3 regions of the Paenibacillus sp. M2 genome follow, and region 1 is predicted to be linked to each of the others. Evidence: a T-box and tRNA genes for the amino acid it is inferred to sense, from the RefSeq annotation. Region 1 holds a T-box; the other regions hold tRNA genes.
What was found. The T-box of region 1 lies ahead of leuS (leucine--tRNA ligase). A T-box ahead of a tRNA ligase gene usually reads a tRNA of that ligase, here a tRNA-Leu.
Positions count from the first base shown of each region.

Region 2: it has a tRNA-Leu gene. The T-box ahead of leuS (leucine--tRNA ligase) is inferred to sense a tRNA for this amino acid. The anticodon was not compared.
Region 3: it has a tRNA-Leu gene. The T-box ahead of leuS (leucine--tRNA ligase) is inferred to sense a tRNA for this amino acid. The anticodon was not compared.

Region 1 is NZ_CP169648.1:5,237,511-5,241,779, forward strand. Features, by position in the region: gene leuS (leucine--tRNA ligase) at 1-1,709, opposite strand, end outside; T-box leader at 1,788-2,057, opposite strand; gene ACETMN_RS24220 (phosphotransferase family protein) at 2,169-3,125, opposite strand; gene ACETMN_RS24225 (class I SAM-dependent DNA methyltransferase) at 3,352-4,122, opposite strand; gene ACETMN_RS24230 (S1 RNA-binding domain-containing protein) at 4,252-4,269, opposite strand, start outside.
Region 2 is NZ_CP169648.1:1,625,313-1,629,581, forward strand. Features, by position in the region: gene urtE (urea ABC transporter ATP-binding subunit UrtE) at 1-348, shown strand, start outside; gene ACETMN_RS07285 (hypothetical protein) at 379-1,014, opposite strand; gene ACETMN_RS07290 (hypothetical protein) at 1,042-1,245, opposite strand; gene ACETMN_RS07295 (urease accessory protein UreF) at 1,512-2,213, opposite strand; tRNA gene ACETMN_RS07300 (tRNA-Leu) at 2,658-2,740, shown strand; gene ACETMN_RS07305 (glutathione peroxidase) at 2,889-3,368, opposite strand; cyclic di-AMP (ydaO/yuaA leader) riboswitch at 3,740-3,915, shown strand; gene ACETMN_RS07310 (hypothetical protein) at 4,034-4,269, shown strand, end outside.
Region 3 is NZ_CP169648.1:5,058,143-5,062,411, reverse strand. Features, by position in the region: gene ACETMN_RS23445 (sensor histidine kinase) at 1-194, shown strand, start outside; gene ACETMN_RS23440 (NucA/NucB deoxyribonuclease domain-containing protein) at 303-785, shown strand; gene ACETMN_RS23435 (hypothetical protein) at 903-1,127, opposite strand; gene ACETMN_RS23430 (hypothetical protein) at 1,335-1,784, shown strand; tRNA gene ACETMN_RS23425 (tRNA-Leu) at 2,116-2,201, shown strand; gene ACETMN_RS23420 (dsDNA nuclease domain-containing protein) at 2,986-4,269, shown strand, end outside.

The DNA of each region.
Region 1 (4,269 bases):
TTGTGGAAAGGTTCTTTGGTCTCCACAACACCCAGATCATACAGCACTTTGTGCCAGAAACGAGCGTACAGCAAGTGAAGTACCGCGTGCTCTGCTCCGCCAATGTACAGGTCAACTGGCAGCCACTGCTGCTGTTTCTCCTTGGAGATCAGTTCCTTGTCATTGTGCGGATCGATAAAGCGCAGGTAATACCAGCAGCTACCCGCCCATTGTGGCATGGTGTTGGTCTCGCGACGTGCCTTCATTCCCGTTTCCGGATCTACCGTATTCACCCACTCCGTAACATTCGCCAGTGGTGATTCTCCTGTACCCGAAGGTTTGATCTGGTCGATATCAGGCAGCAGCAGTGGAAGTTGATCCTCCGGTACGGTCTTCATCGTTCCGTCTTCCAGATGCAGAATCGGGATTGGCTCACCCCAGTAACGCTGACGGCTGAACAGCCAATCACGCAGACGATAGGTTACTTTCCCTTGTCCTTTACCGTTCTCTTCCAACCAAGCAATCATCTTGGCAACCGCTTCTTCATTATTCAGTCCGTTCAAGAAATCGGAATTCACATGCGCGCCATCACCGGAATAAGCCTCTTGTGTAACATCTCCACCTTGAATAACTTCGATGATATCCAGACCAAACTGCTTCGCAAATTCCCAGTCACGTGCATCATGACCCGGAACAGCCATAACCGCACCTGTACCGTAACCTGCAAGAACGTAATCAGCAATCCAGATCGGCAGTTTTGCACCGTTAACGGGATTGATTGCATAAGCGCCAGTGAAAACACCTGTTTTGTCTTTGGCCAAATCTGTACGTTCCAGATCACTTTTACGAGAAGCCTGCTCCTGATAAGACTGAATCGCCTCACGTTGGTCATCGGTTGTAATTACTTCTACCAGTTCATGTTCAGGAGCAAGTACTGCAAAGCTCGCACCGAACAATGTGTCCGCACGGGTAGTGAACACCTTGATGACTTCCTCGCGACCCTCAATGGCAAATACAACTTCCGCACCTGTCGATTTACCGATCCAGTTGCGCTGCATATCCTTGATGCTTTCAGACCAATCCAGCTCTTCCAGGTCTTCCAGCAGACGCTCTGCATACTCGGTAATTCTCAGAACCCATTGACGCATCGGTTTGCGTACAACCGGATGTCCACCACGTTCACTCTTGCCATCAATAACTTCTTCATTAGCAAGTACCGTTCCAAGGGCTTCACACCAGTTAACTGCAACTTCATCCACATAAGCCAGGCCTTTATTGTACAGCTGGATAAAGATCCATTGTGTCCATTTATAATATTCAGGGTCCGTTGTGCTGATCTCACGATCCCAGTCATAGGAGAAACCAAGCGATTTGATCTGGCGACGGAAATTGTCAATATTACGGAATGTAATATCTCGTGGATGTTCACCTGTATCCAGTGCATGCTGCTCAGCAGGCAGACCGAAAGCGTCCCAACCCATTGGGTGCAATACATTGTAACCGCGCATACGTTTGTAACGGGAAACGATATCCGTTGCCGTATATCCTTCCGGGTGGCCTACGTGCAGACCTGAACCGGATGGATAAGGGAACATATCCAGTGCATAAAATTTCGGTTTAGCAGGGTCCTCACCCGTTTTAAACGTTTTATTTGCATCCCAGTATTGCTGCCAACTTTTTTCCATAACTTGTGGCTGATAGCCGTGTTTCGGCTGGTTATTCTCACTCATCTATTGTTCCTCCTTCAGGTTATTCGCTTTAGCTTTAATTGCAACAAAAAAACCTCAGCATCCCGTAGCGTTTGCAGCGCTAGGGACGAGAGGTTGAATTCCCGTGGTACCACCCTAGTTAGCGGACGAACGTGCTTCGTCATCCACTCCCTTTGGACCTGTAACGGCGGTTAACCGATGCGGATTTCCATTCCTGAACCCAAGCTTTATACAAGCAGGTTAAACAGAATGGTGTAATCACCGCATTTCTCCAAGGCGAGTTCGCAAATCACTGTCAACCGGCTTGCACCAACCGCCGGCTCTCTGTTATGTACAGGAATTACTACTGATCCTTATCATCGAAATATGTATACAATATCGGGACCATTATATAAAAAAGCAAGCCCAAAGTCAATATTACACGTTATAATCGCCATCTTGAAGTCTAAGGTTCGTACCGTTCATAACGCTGGTTGCTGTTCAGGATAACCGAAAACGCTCAATGCCTTCCTCCAGATTATGAATGGTCCAATTCACATGTTCCTGATTATCATATTGACGATAAGCGCACTCAATGCGTAGCACCAGATCAAAGTACAAGTCATAGAGGCTTCTTCTTTTCAGCTCACTTTCAGTCGTAATCGCATGCCCATACCCTTTCACAAAACCAGGCGTATAGTTAAAATGACTGAAATAATGCTCCATCAGAGGATCTGCCCATAGTGAACGTTCAAAATCAATAATCGCTGTGATACGACCTTTGTCTACTAAAACATTGCCATCCCACAGATCCCAACTCACAAGCACAGGTTCTTTGACATCATCCAGCACATTTGATTTTTCTTCAATCAAGCGTCTCAATTCAGGGTAATCGATCGAAAATGTAATTCCGGCTTCTTCACCATCGGTAAGAATGTCATCCATCAAATTCATAAATGCTTCTTTCCATGTGGAATAACGCTGTTTTTGCTCCGAGAAATATCCAAACTTCTCACCCTTGATTTCATTAATTCGACGATTGTACCAACCGAGTTGTTGTTCAATGGTCTCCTGCTCTTCCGCAGAATACTGATCCTTGACCTGATTATAGGGTGTTCCAGACATGTACTCCATGATAAAATAACGCGCTGAAGCCTTGGTTAACGAATCATCATAAGCCAGCACTTGGGGTACGGGAACATCCTGTAGCTCCGTAATGAGGCGTAGTGCCTCAACCTCGGCAATCATGAGATCCTGCTCACAGCGCATCAGATTTGTCGAAGCCGATGGAGCAATCTTGAGTACCACTCGCTGTGCGTCACTCAGTGTAATGAGATATGCATGATTGGCCCAGCCATCCACCATTTCCTTGTAGTCCTGTATACCTGCAGAGAAATGCTGCTCTATTATGGCATTCAACTGTTCTGACGTAAGTCTTGTTTTATATGTACTTTCCATTTTCACACCTCACATTGACAATTGATTTATTTTCTCAGAAAACGCTTTCTATCCGACTATTATCGCCTCCTTTACTTTAACTGGCAATACTTTTTGTCACGTCGTTATGTCTTTTCTTGTACTCCTTTACCCTATTTAAGAATATTGCTATTCACTCTCCATGGAAAATCAAACAAAAAAACTGCCCTTATGCACCATACATAAGGACAGTTGTCATCTTTCGTTCTTACTTCACAGCAACGTAGAACAAGCGCTGAGCGCTGTCTTTGGCCTCTTTCCATTCAAAATCCGCATATACCTTCACGTCTCTAAAACCTGCCTTGGATAACTCCAGCTTCATCCAGTCCGGATTATATGCACGCTGGACATGAACTTCTTCAAACCGTTGATACATATCCTTGCTACCATCATCCACACGCGAAAAAATACTGAGATGATGTTCGATCTCACAGCGATCCTGATCCAGATCACAAGTCCAAATATACGACACGGAGCGCTCATCCAGTACAAAAGGCTGCTCCTCATCATAACGAATAAGGGTATTGGGATGATGCACATCAAACAGGAACGTTCCATCAGGCTTCAGCATCTCATATGTGCGCTGGAATGTACGAATGACATCTTCTTGTTCAAGCAAATAATTGACACAATCACAGAAAGATATCACCGAATCCACAGGTTCCGGAACTCGCCATTCCCGCATATCCTGCTGCACCCAACGGACACTGCCTTCCCGATACAAACGATGACCTTGAGGCGTAGCCTCCATCTTGCTGCGTGCAACCGACAGCATATCTGCTGAGAGATCAATGCCTGTAACTTCGAAACCGGAGTTCACGAGCGGGATCGTAATGGAGCCCGTTCCACAGCCAAGTTCAGCGACACTTTTGGGCATTCCATGCTTTTCCCATGCTGTTCTTGCAAACCTTATCCAGTCCGGATAAGGCATATCTTCCATTAATTCATCATACACATAGGCAAATTTCCGGTAAGACATGTCAGGCACCGCACTTTCAATTTCATTTTCTAATCCTGCTAACAAAAGAAAAAGCAGGGGCATCCGGTGTTTACCCAGCCTATCCCTGCCTTATCCGAGTTCCATATTACAACTATTTAATCAAGAAGATTATTTGTTTTCACTTTG
Region 2 (4,269 bases), 3.6 Mb from region 1:
GCGATGTTTCCAGTGCTTGCGACGATGTATGGACGGCAGGGCGGGGATCTGAGTGGTGGACAGCAGCAACAGTTGGCATTCGCCCGGGCATTGGCTTCGCGTCCGGGGTTGTTGCTACTTGATGAGCCGACAGAAGGCATCCAGCCTTCTATCGTGGAGGACATTCGGCAGGTTATTTTGCAGCTCAAGGCAAAGGGGAACCTCTCGGTTTTGCTGGTAGAGCAGAGTATCGATTTTGTACGAAGTGCCGCAGATTACATCTATATCATGGACAAAGGAACCATAACCCTGCACGGGACACCGCAAGAACTGGATATGTCGCAGTTTGAACATCATCTCTCCGTATAGTTGTAGTTAGTCGGCGAGTGGAGAAAGGTTTCAGGAACGCTTGTCCAGGATATTCGAGTATTTGGGATATAACCGCCGGATGCATTCCGGACAGATGTCATGGGTGAATTCGGCGTGGGTATGCTTCTCCAGATAACTCTCAACGGAGTTCCAATGTTCCTCTTCGTCCTTGATTTGTTTGCAGACGGCGCAAATAGGCAGCAGTCCGCGCAATGTGCGCACTTCAGACAATGCCTTCTTCAATTGGTGTTCTGTCTTTCTCTGTTCGGTAATATCCATGTGTGCAATCAAAGCGAGATTGGTATCCAGAATTGAATTTGCATAAGATAGAGGGGTGAGTTCTACACGAAACCACCTCTTTTCGTTGTATACAGTATACACGCAGATGTCATATGTATGATTTCGATTAAAGGGTATTCCGCGTTCTTTCAAATTCTGTGCGACAAGTGCCATGTTAGCGTTCTTGCCTCGTTTTGCCCAGGCTTCCGTCAGATGCAGGTAATGTCTATAACTACTGTGTATATCCGGGTTAGGTGAGCATTGACCAAGTCCCTGTTGCCAGGCACGGTTACAACTTTGGATAATCCAATTGTGATCAACGATGATGAGTTGGTGACGTATGGACTGGAACGACAGCCTCTCCAGATCGGATGTAACATGTCTCATGGATGAGACCCTCCTTTGGCAGAAATCTTATCTCAGTTCATCTGGAATATCCAAAATATCAGCGACCAGGTGCCTGAATCGGGTTGCTTTGCGTGTGCCGTGAATAAGATTGGATAAACGATAGGGTGGGATGCCATGCTGTTCACAAAAGGTCTTCTGGTCCACTTGAAGTTCGGTTAGCCGTCGTTTGATGGCCCATCCGAACGGAGTAACTGGTTTTTTCTTGTTCAAAAGGGTTCACCCCTGGTTAGAATGTAGTATTCAGCCGCCCTTTCATCATGTAGAATATATAGAAATGCGAGCTGTATGTTTCATTATATACGCAAATTCGTCATCTAACAATTAAAAAAGACGGAAAAAAGTGTATTTTGTGATGATAAATGGCGTAAATACGTAAATAAAACAAATGAAATGACAAAAAACACGTCGGCAAGGAGGTTGCCGCGTGTTTTTTAGTTTGTCTGAATGAAGGGGAGCAGGTATGAGGAGGAAGAGGATTAGGCCCTGTAGGCATGAAGTCCAGCTCCAAGCATATGGAAACTGGGGAAAAACGATTTCATGGACATCGAGGTTGGCTGTGCCAGTCCATCCGCAGCCGAGGCGCTGACGGTCTTCCATTCATTCTCCAGATCTGTGGCCAGGCGGACCATCAGATCCTTGGTTGTATCGTTGTCCAGGGGAATGACTTTGGAGGCTTCGGTTATGCAGGCATTCATGGCTGAATGCAGGTAACCAAGGACCGCCTCCTCGACCGGGATGTCGAGGTGGTGATTAATCCAGGCGTGAACAGTGGAGAGGCAGCCAACCGAATCGTATTTGGCACAGATCTGTTCGAGCTGGCTGAATTCAATCCAGGGGTGCAGAGCACGTGCAAGTCTGATCAATCGTTTACCCATGGCGGCAGCTTGTTCTCTGAGATCTCCAGGGGTTCGCTGAACATGGACGAGCTTGTCGATTAGAGCTATCCGCCATGTATCTTTGTGATCTGCTGCGGTATAGATGCCTTTGATGGCCATACCTTCAAGACGAACGATGCTGGGATGCAACTGACAACGCATGAATGATTCGAGATCTTCAGCATTACGAATGGTACCCTCCCTGATATGGATATCCATGCCGAAGGAATGGGTGAACCCTCCAACCTGAATAGAGGAATCAAGCAGGTTGACATAATCGAGCAGCTTATTCCCACGGTTCACAATCATTCGCCTCCTGTGTTCGTTAAATGTCACTTATAGTGACATTTATAATCCTTTTTGTTTGCTTTATGTTTATAAATCCGAATTATATGATAGTTATTTTCCCATAAATGTCCGCTTTTTGTCAATGGTATCCGTGAAATTTAATGGATTAAATCTGTAATTTAATATTTGTGTTATTTTATATAACTTATTGTGTTATTTATGTGGTGGAGTGCAGGGAGAACTATATAGAAGGAAGGACTATATATAAATGAATCAACAAGATCGGCTCTTACCGAAAAAGAGGAGATCAAATCTAATAATATGCAGTTCATGGGTAAAGATGACGAGATTATGCGATTTTTGATGAAAATGCCTAGCTGAAAAAGTAGTATTTAAAAATACTTTACTTTTAGTTCTGAACCCGGTATAATCAATTCTGTTGCCGATTATTTACGACATGCGGTCGTGGTGGAATGGCAGACACGCTATCTTGAGGGGGTAGTGGGCGTATGCCCGTGGAGGTTCGAGTCCTCTCGACCGCATCATATGAACGATGAAGAAGAAGCTTTCCGTTATTGGAGAGCTTCTTTTTTTGTCTTTTTCGAACAGTATGACATCTGGGTTGAGGAAAAAAGCCATCCATTACCGAGGCAATGGTGCTCTACCTTACGGCTACGGGTGGCCTGTGTATTATTTTTGAAGTAAGTTCTTGATATCTTCTTCAATCTTGTCCGGTGTTGTTTTGGGAGCATAACGTTTCAGTACCTGTCCGTTCTGATCCACAAGGAATTTGGTGAAGTTCCATTTGATTGCTTTGGAGCCGAGCAGGCCAGGAGCTTCTGTGCTAAGGTGTTGGAAAAGAGGGTGAGCGCTTGAGCCGTTCACATCAATTTTCTCAAACATTGGGAAGCTTACGCCATAATTCATCTGACAGAACTCGGCAATATCGTCGGAAGATCCTTTTTCCTGTGCAAACTGGTTGCTTGGGAAACCAAGAACTTCAAATGGAGCATCTTGAAACTTGTCTTGCAGTTCTTGCAGACCTTTGAATTGAGGAGTAAGGCCGCATGAGCTTGCCGTATTCACAATCAGGAGCACTTTGTCACGGTAGTCGGACATTTCAACTTCTTGACCGCGAAGGGTATTCACTTTGTAATCGTAGACTGTCATCTAAATCGCCTCCATTTATTTACTCTTATATCTTCTATTATATTGGCTACAATTAAATATTGCAAAACTAATGTGGTGTTAAAAGCATCAAAACAGGCAAGTTGTGCAGAATACGTGAATGAATTGCGAAGTGATTTTCGTCAGAGTGAGAATTAGATAGCCTTGAAGAGGTGGATAGAGTATAACCTTATTGTAAGCGTTATTATAAACGAGTATTGGCAAAAATCTGCCGATTTGGTGATCTGTAAGGACTTTACACCGTCATGGCGGGGGTGTATGATTCATAACGTAATTTCAATTTAAACTAAATTGTACTTGAAAAACGAAACAAACGATAATATCGTTCGATCTTACCTTAAGATATACGAACGATGTTTTAATCGCTGAGTTTCCATTCATTGATGAATGGGAAACGGGGGAACCAACGGAATGCGCTGTCCAGGACAGTGGGCATTCATGGGGTGAATTTTCCGGTGACAGCCGGAAATAGGGCGACTCTCGCGCCCGAATCCGTCAGCTAACCTCGTAAGCGTTAAAGGGAGAGGCAACAAGCCGTACGCTGGTTCATGGTGTTTTCGCCATGGGTTATTTAAGAAGCGTTCGGGAGGCCTTGGTCCCCCACGCTTCTTTTTTGTTGTCTTTTCACGCCAAGGGAGGAACGAATGATGGATACTGAGATGATTTTAGTGACTGCTCCAAATGAAGCAGGACGCAAATTTATTAAATTGCTGATGTACAAAAAAATGCCGTTTGCCGTTCTAACCAACAGTGCAGGGGAAGAGCGCAGACTCCGTAGAATCGGAGTAGAACATGTCATTCGCATGAATACAGCTGCAGCTCAAAAATGGTTTTTGCCGCAGGGCAGCGTAGGTAACGTGTTTATTTTCGAGAACAGCCTGAA
Region 3 (4,269 bases), 180 kb from region 1:
TTGATGCATTTACCCAGACCGACATCTCCCATGCGCGCCGATTTGGCGGAAGCGGTCTTGGTCTGACCATCTGCAAAGAACTGCTGGAACTGATGAATGGTCAGATTTCGGTGGAAAGTACAGAAGGGAAAGGTACACAGTTTGAGGTGACACTGCCCTTGCTGCGCCAACAGGCCATTCCCAATGTAGGATAATAATCAAGCAGGACAGCCGGGTGGTCTCGGCTGTTTTTTTATTGTATTGAATTGTTTTACGAACGGGCGTTCTGTTATAATGTAAGTGTTGAATGGGGGAGACACAGCATGAGTAAGAGACGCACAGGACGAAAACGAAAAGGTAAACAAGGCTTCAAAAAGCAGGTACTGACACTGGTAGCGATGCTGCTGGTAGCCCTCTACGCCTGGGCAGGGGGAGAATGGCCGGAGGAGATACCTAATCCATTCGGAGGGGCTAATAAGAGTGTGGACCACACCATTACGTTCCCTTCAGAGCGTTATCCCGAAACAGCCAAACATATTAAAGCTGCTATCAAGGCAGGGCATTCGGATGTATGCACCATTGATCGTAATGGAGCGGAAGGCAATCGGGATTTATCCCTTAAAGGTGTTCCGGTCAAAAAAGGTAAGGATCGTGACGAGTGGCCTATGGCGATGTGTGCTGAAGGAGGAACAGGTGCAGATATCCAGTACATTACCCCGAAAGATAATCGTGGTGCAGGTTCATGGGTAGGGAATCAGTTAAGTACATATCCGGATGGAACACGAGTGAAGTTTGTAGTGAAGTAACAAGAAGAGAAAAACCAGACGTGCATGCGTCTGGTTTTTTGGTATAAAGTGCTGGCATAAATAGATCTAGTTAACGTATCTATACGGGAACTGGAGTTTCAAGGATTACATATCCGGCTAAACGAGTTGCATTCCGCTTAAATGATGAGACCGTATGCTTAACAGACGCGTAACATGTTCAACCTCATCAAACGGTATCCACAGACTGCCGTGAACCGTACGTAAGGAGAGAATGGATGAATCAGCGGTACGCTCGGGAAATCCGGTTACCGTCTGACCGCTTGTATTACGAACCATGATCTGTTGTTTGCGCCGGATGGCAATTTCTACCTCTTTTTTCATAAGTCATTGCTCCTGATTATGAGATGTTAAATACATATGTCAATTTTTTCAATGGTTAATTTGTCTTCTTTATCTAGTCTATCAGAACTAGGTATAGATTTCCAGAAGAGAAATCAACATTCTTCTAGGTGATTTGTCTTAGCTATGGATGATCCGTTTTTGAATAGGCATTACGGGGTTATATTAGGGTAAAAGGAGGGGAACGGAATGACACAATTGATGATTGGGCTGGCCCGTACGGAGAACGAGGCTATATTGATGCTGAATCAGGTGAAAGAGGAAGGCATCAAGGAAAAATACTTGGGAGCGGTGGCGAAGGAGCAGCTTAATCTGGAGCTGGTGAGCGAAAAGACGGGGCTGCCCAAACCTTTGAAGGGTGCCGGAACGGATGGTGCCTTTGGCGCTCTGAAAGGCATATTGGCTGGTCTGGGGAAGCGAATGGATCAGACGATGTCGATCGGAAAAGCAGTCCGTAGACTCGCTGGCAATGAGATCGGGAGTGAGACCGATGATTTGGTGCTTACACTGACTGAAGCGGGGATCTCGGAAGAAGACGCACGGTATTATGAAGATTGGCTGTTAAAGGACCATATCTTGGTTATCGTGGAGTGCAGTGAGGAAGAGGCAGCTCGTGTTCGCCCGATTTTACTTTTTTAGTTTAATTTAAGGCTGATTTTAGGTTTCTTTAATGTTGGGGAGGTATTCTTATCTCACACCTCCCTTAATATAGATTGGTTTACCGGAAGTCCGGGACCGCAACTCGGACTTTCTAGGCACTGTGAGCTGACGCTTGCAGTGCCTGTTTCATTTATATAAGTCTTTCAGAAAGCTTTTAGGCGAACGCTTCGCTTTTCAGTTTTTTTTGTCCTCTCCGTTATCGTGTAAATCATTAGTTAAACTTATATAGTTAGATTATTTTATAAAAAGTGTTGCAAAGTTAATTAGTTCATGGTAAGATATTTCTTGTCGCCAAGAAATACATAATCCTGCCGGGGTGGCGGAATTGGCAGACGCACAGGACTTAAAATCCTGCGGTAGGTGACTACCGTACCGGTTCGATCCCGGTCCTCGGCATATTGCATTTAAAAGGTTTTCTTGAAAAAGAGAACGAAATGAAGGACGTATGACTCTTATGAAATATTGAGAGTCATACGTCTTTTTTTTGTATTTTTTATTTTGTATTAAAAGATAAGAATAATAAATTGTTGCTGGAGTTGCTTCAGAGTTGTATTTTAAGTGTGAATAAATGTCGGATTTTTAGAATAGCTGCTGCATATTGAATCCGCTTTTACCAGTTCATTAGATTCGTTCTTATTATCTATTTTAATATTGGGGTTAGTGTAACAGATCTAAACGAATTTCTTTGCAGATTTTTTAATCTGTTCACGTACTTTCTAGATTTTTTAGGTTTTATGCAGTTTCTCAGGTGAATCTTATACCCTGCTGTTGTTTCTCCTCTGGCTTTGAAAAGACTGAGAGAATAAGGGATGGGAAAAGAAAAATGAAAATACAATAAAAAATTATAAATGAAAGTAGAATTTTATGGAGTTTAAAACGTTAGAAGAATTAGTTTGGTTATTATACAAAGTGAACTTTCAAAGAAATATGAAATTATAATTGATGGGAGTTTGGAGGATAATTAAGGAAAGTGTAGAACTAGATATAATAATGTCATTTCTTTGGAAGGTAGATATATTGATTTTTATTGGTGAATTTTAAATAATTTACATAATGGGTTTTATATGAAAAAAAGGCGCTTTGATTCATAAGGTTGAAAATGAGTTTGAAGCATTGAAGACCTAAGCATGGTTAAGTTAAAAGAAGATATGAGCAAGGTGGTTGATTAGCGATTCTGCAATTGAAAAAAATCAAAAAAGAAAAGGGCTTAATGAAGGGTGGTTGGCAGGGGAATATGCTTAAAAGTCTAGTTGTTTCAGTTTTGTCAGAAAACTCAGAAAGGGAGCCTGAGAAGAATCTTCTGATTAAGAGAGTAGAAAATAATCCTAAGGACTTAGTTCAGGAATTATTATTAATTAATGAACCAGAAGAAATAGGTGGTAGAGTTGCACTGGCAGGTTTTTACTATCAATTTTTAGTAACCATTGAATACATGATTGAAGTAATGAAGGGTACGTGGGACTTTGTTTCGATGGAACTGCACGAAGATGTTATAGTTGGAAAAGATAATCTTATACGTTTTATTCAAGTGAAAACAAGTGCCCAAACTGATCTAAAGACAAGTGAAACTGGAATCTACAGCAGGTCTTTTAAAGAGGAAGATGGATTTAAATATAGAAGACCGGATAGCTGGTTAGATAAGCTTTTAATGAAAGCAAAATACTTTCCGAACAAAGAGTTTCAAACACAGTTTGAATTACTAACTAGTTTTGTTGTCACACCTTCAAAGGAAGCAAATGTTACACCTTATACCAAAAATTATAGTTATAACCTTTCCGTTCCTGAGGATGATCATTTACTGAGACGTCTATCTGAAGAATTTTACGATAAGCATGATAATTCACTCTTAACTTATGAATCGTTGTGTGGTGAAAAACTTACTGAATTACTATCAAGATTTCATATTCGCAAAAGGTTAGATTTACTTCAAACTCGTGAATATGTCGGATTTCTATTAGATGAACTGGGAAAAAATATTGAGCCTGGGGTCAGAGTTGAAGTAGATAATATTCAATGGTTAATTGGACTTCTGATGGAAAAATGTCAAAAAATTGGAGATAATCTTATTCTATATTTGGGCTCTGAAGAAGTAGAGGAAATAAGACAATTAATCCATGATAATGCTTTTGCGATAACTGGGGAATCTGTAAGAAAGAGTGAAACAAAAGAAGTTATAAATAAAGTTTTTGATCAAATGATACTTGATATTAAGGATATAGATTTATTTATAGAATTGGAGCGAGATATTATTGGCTACAAAGAGAATATGATTGAATGGATTGATGGAGGAGGTACGATAAGAGATCTTGTCAATAGGTATTTAGATTGTAGACCTATATCTAGTAAATACAGAGAAATAACAGAACATGATCAAACAAGAAGACTCTTAGAACTCTTTAACTGTGCATTATTATTAATCTTAATTAATAAAGATTTATTAAAAGTATCAACTAATCACACGTCA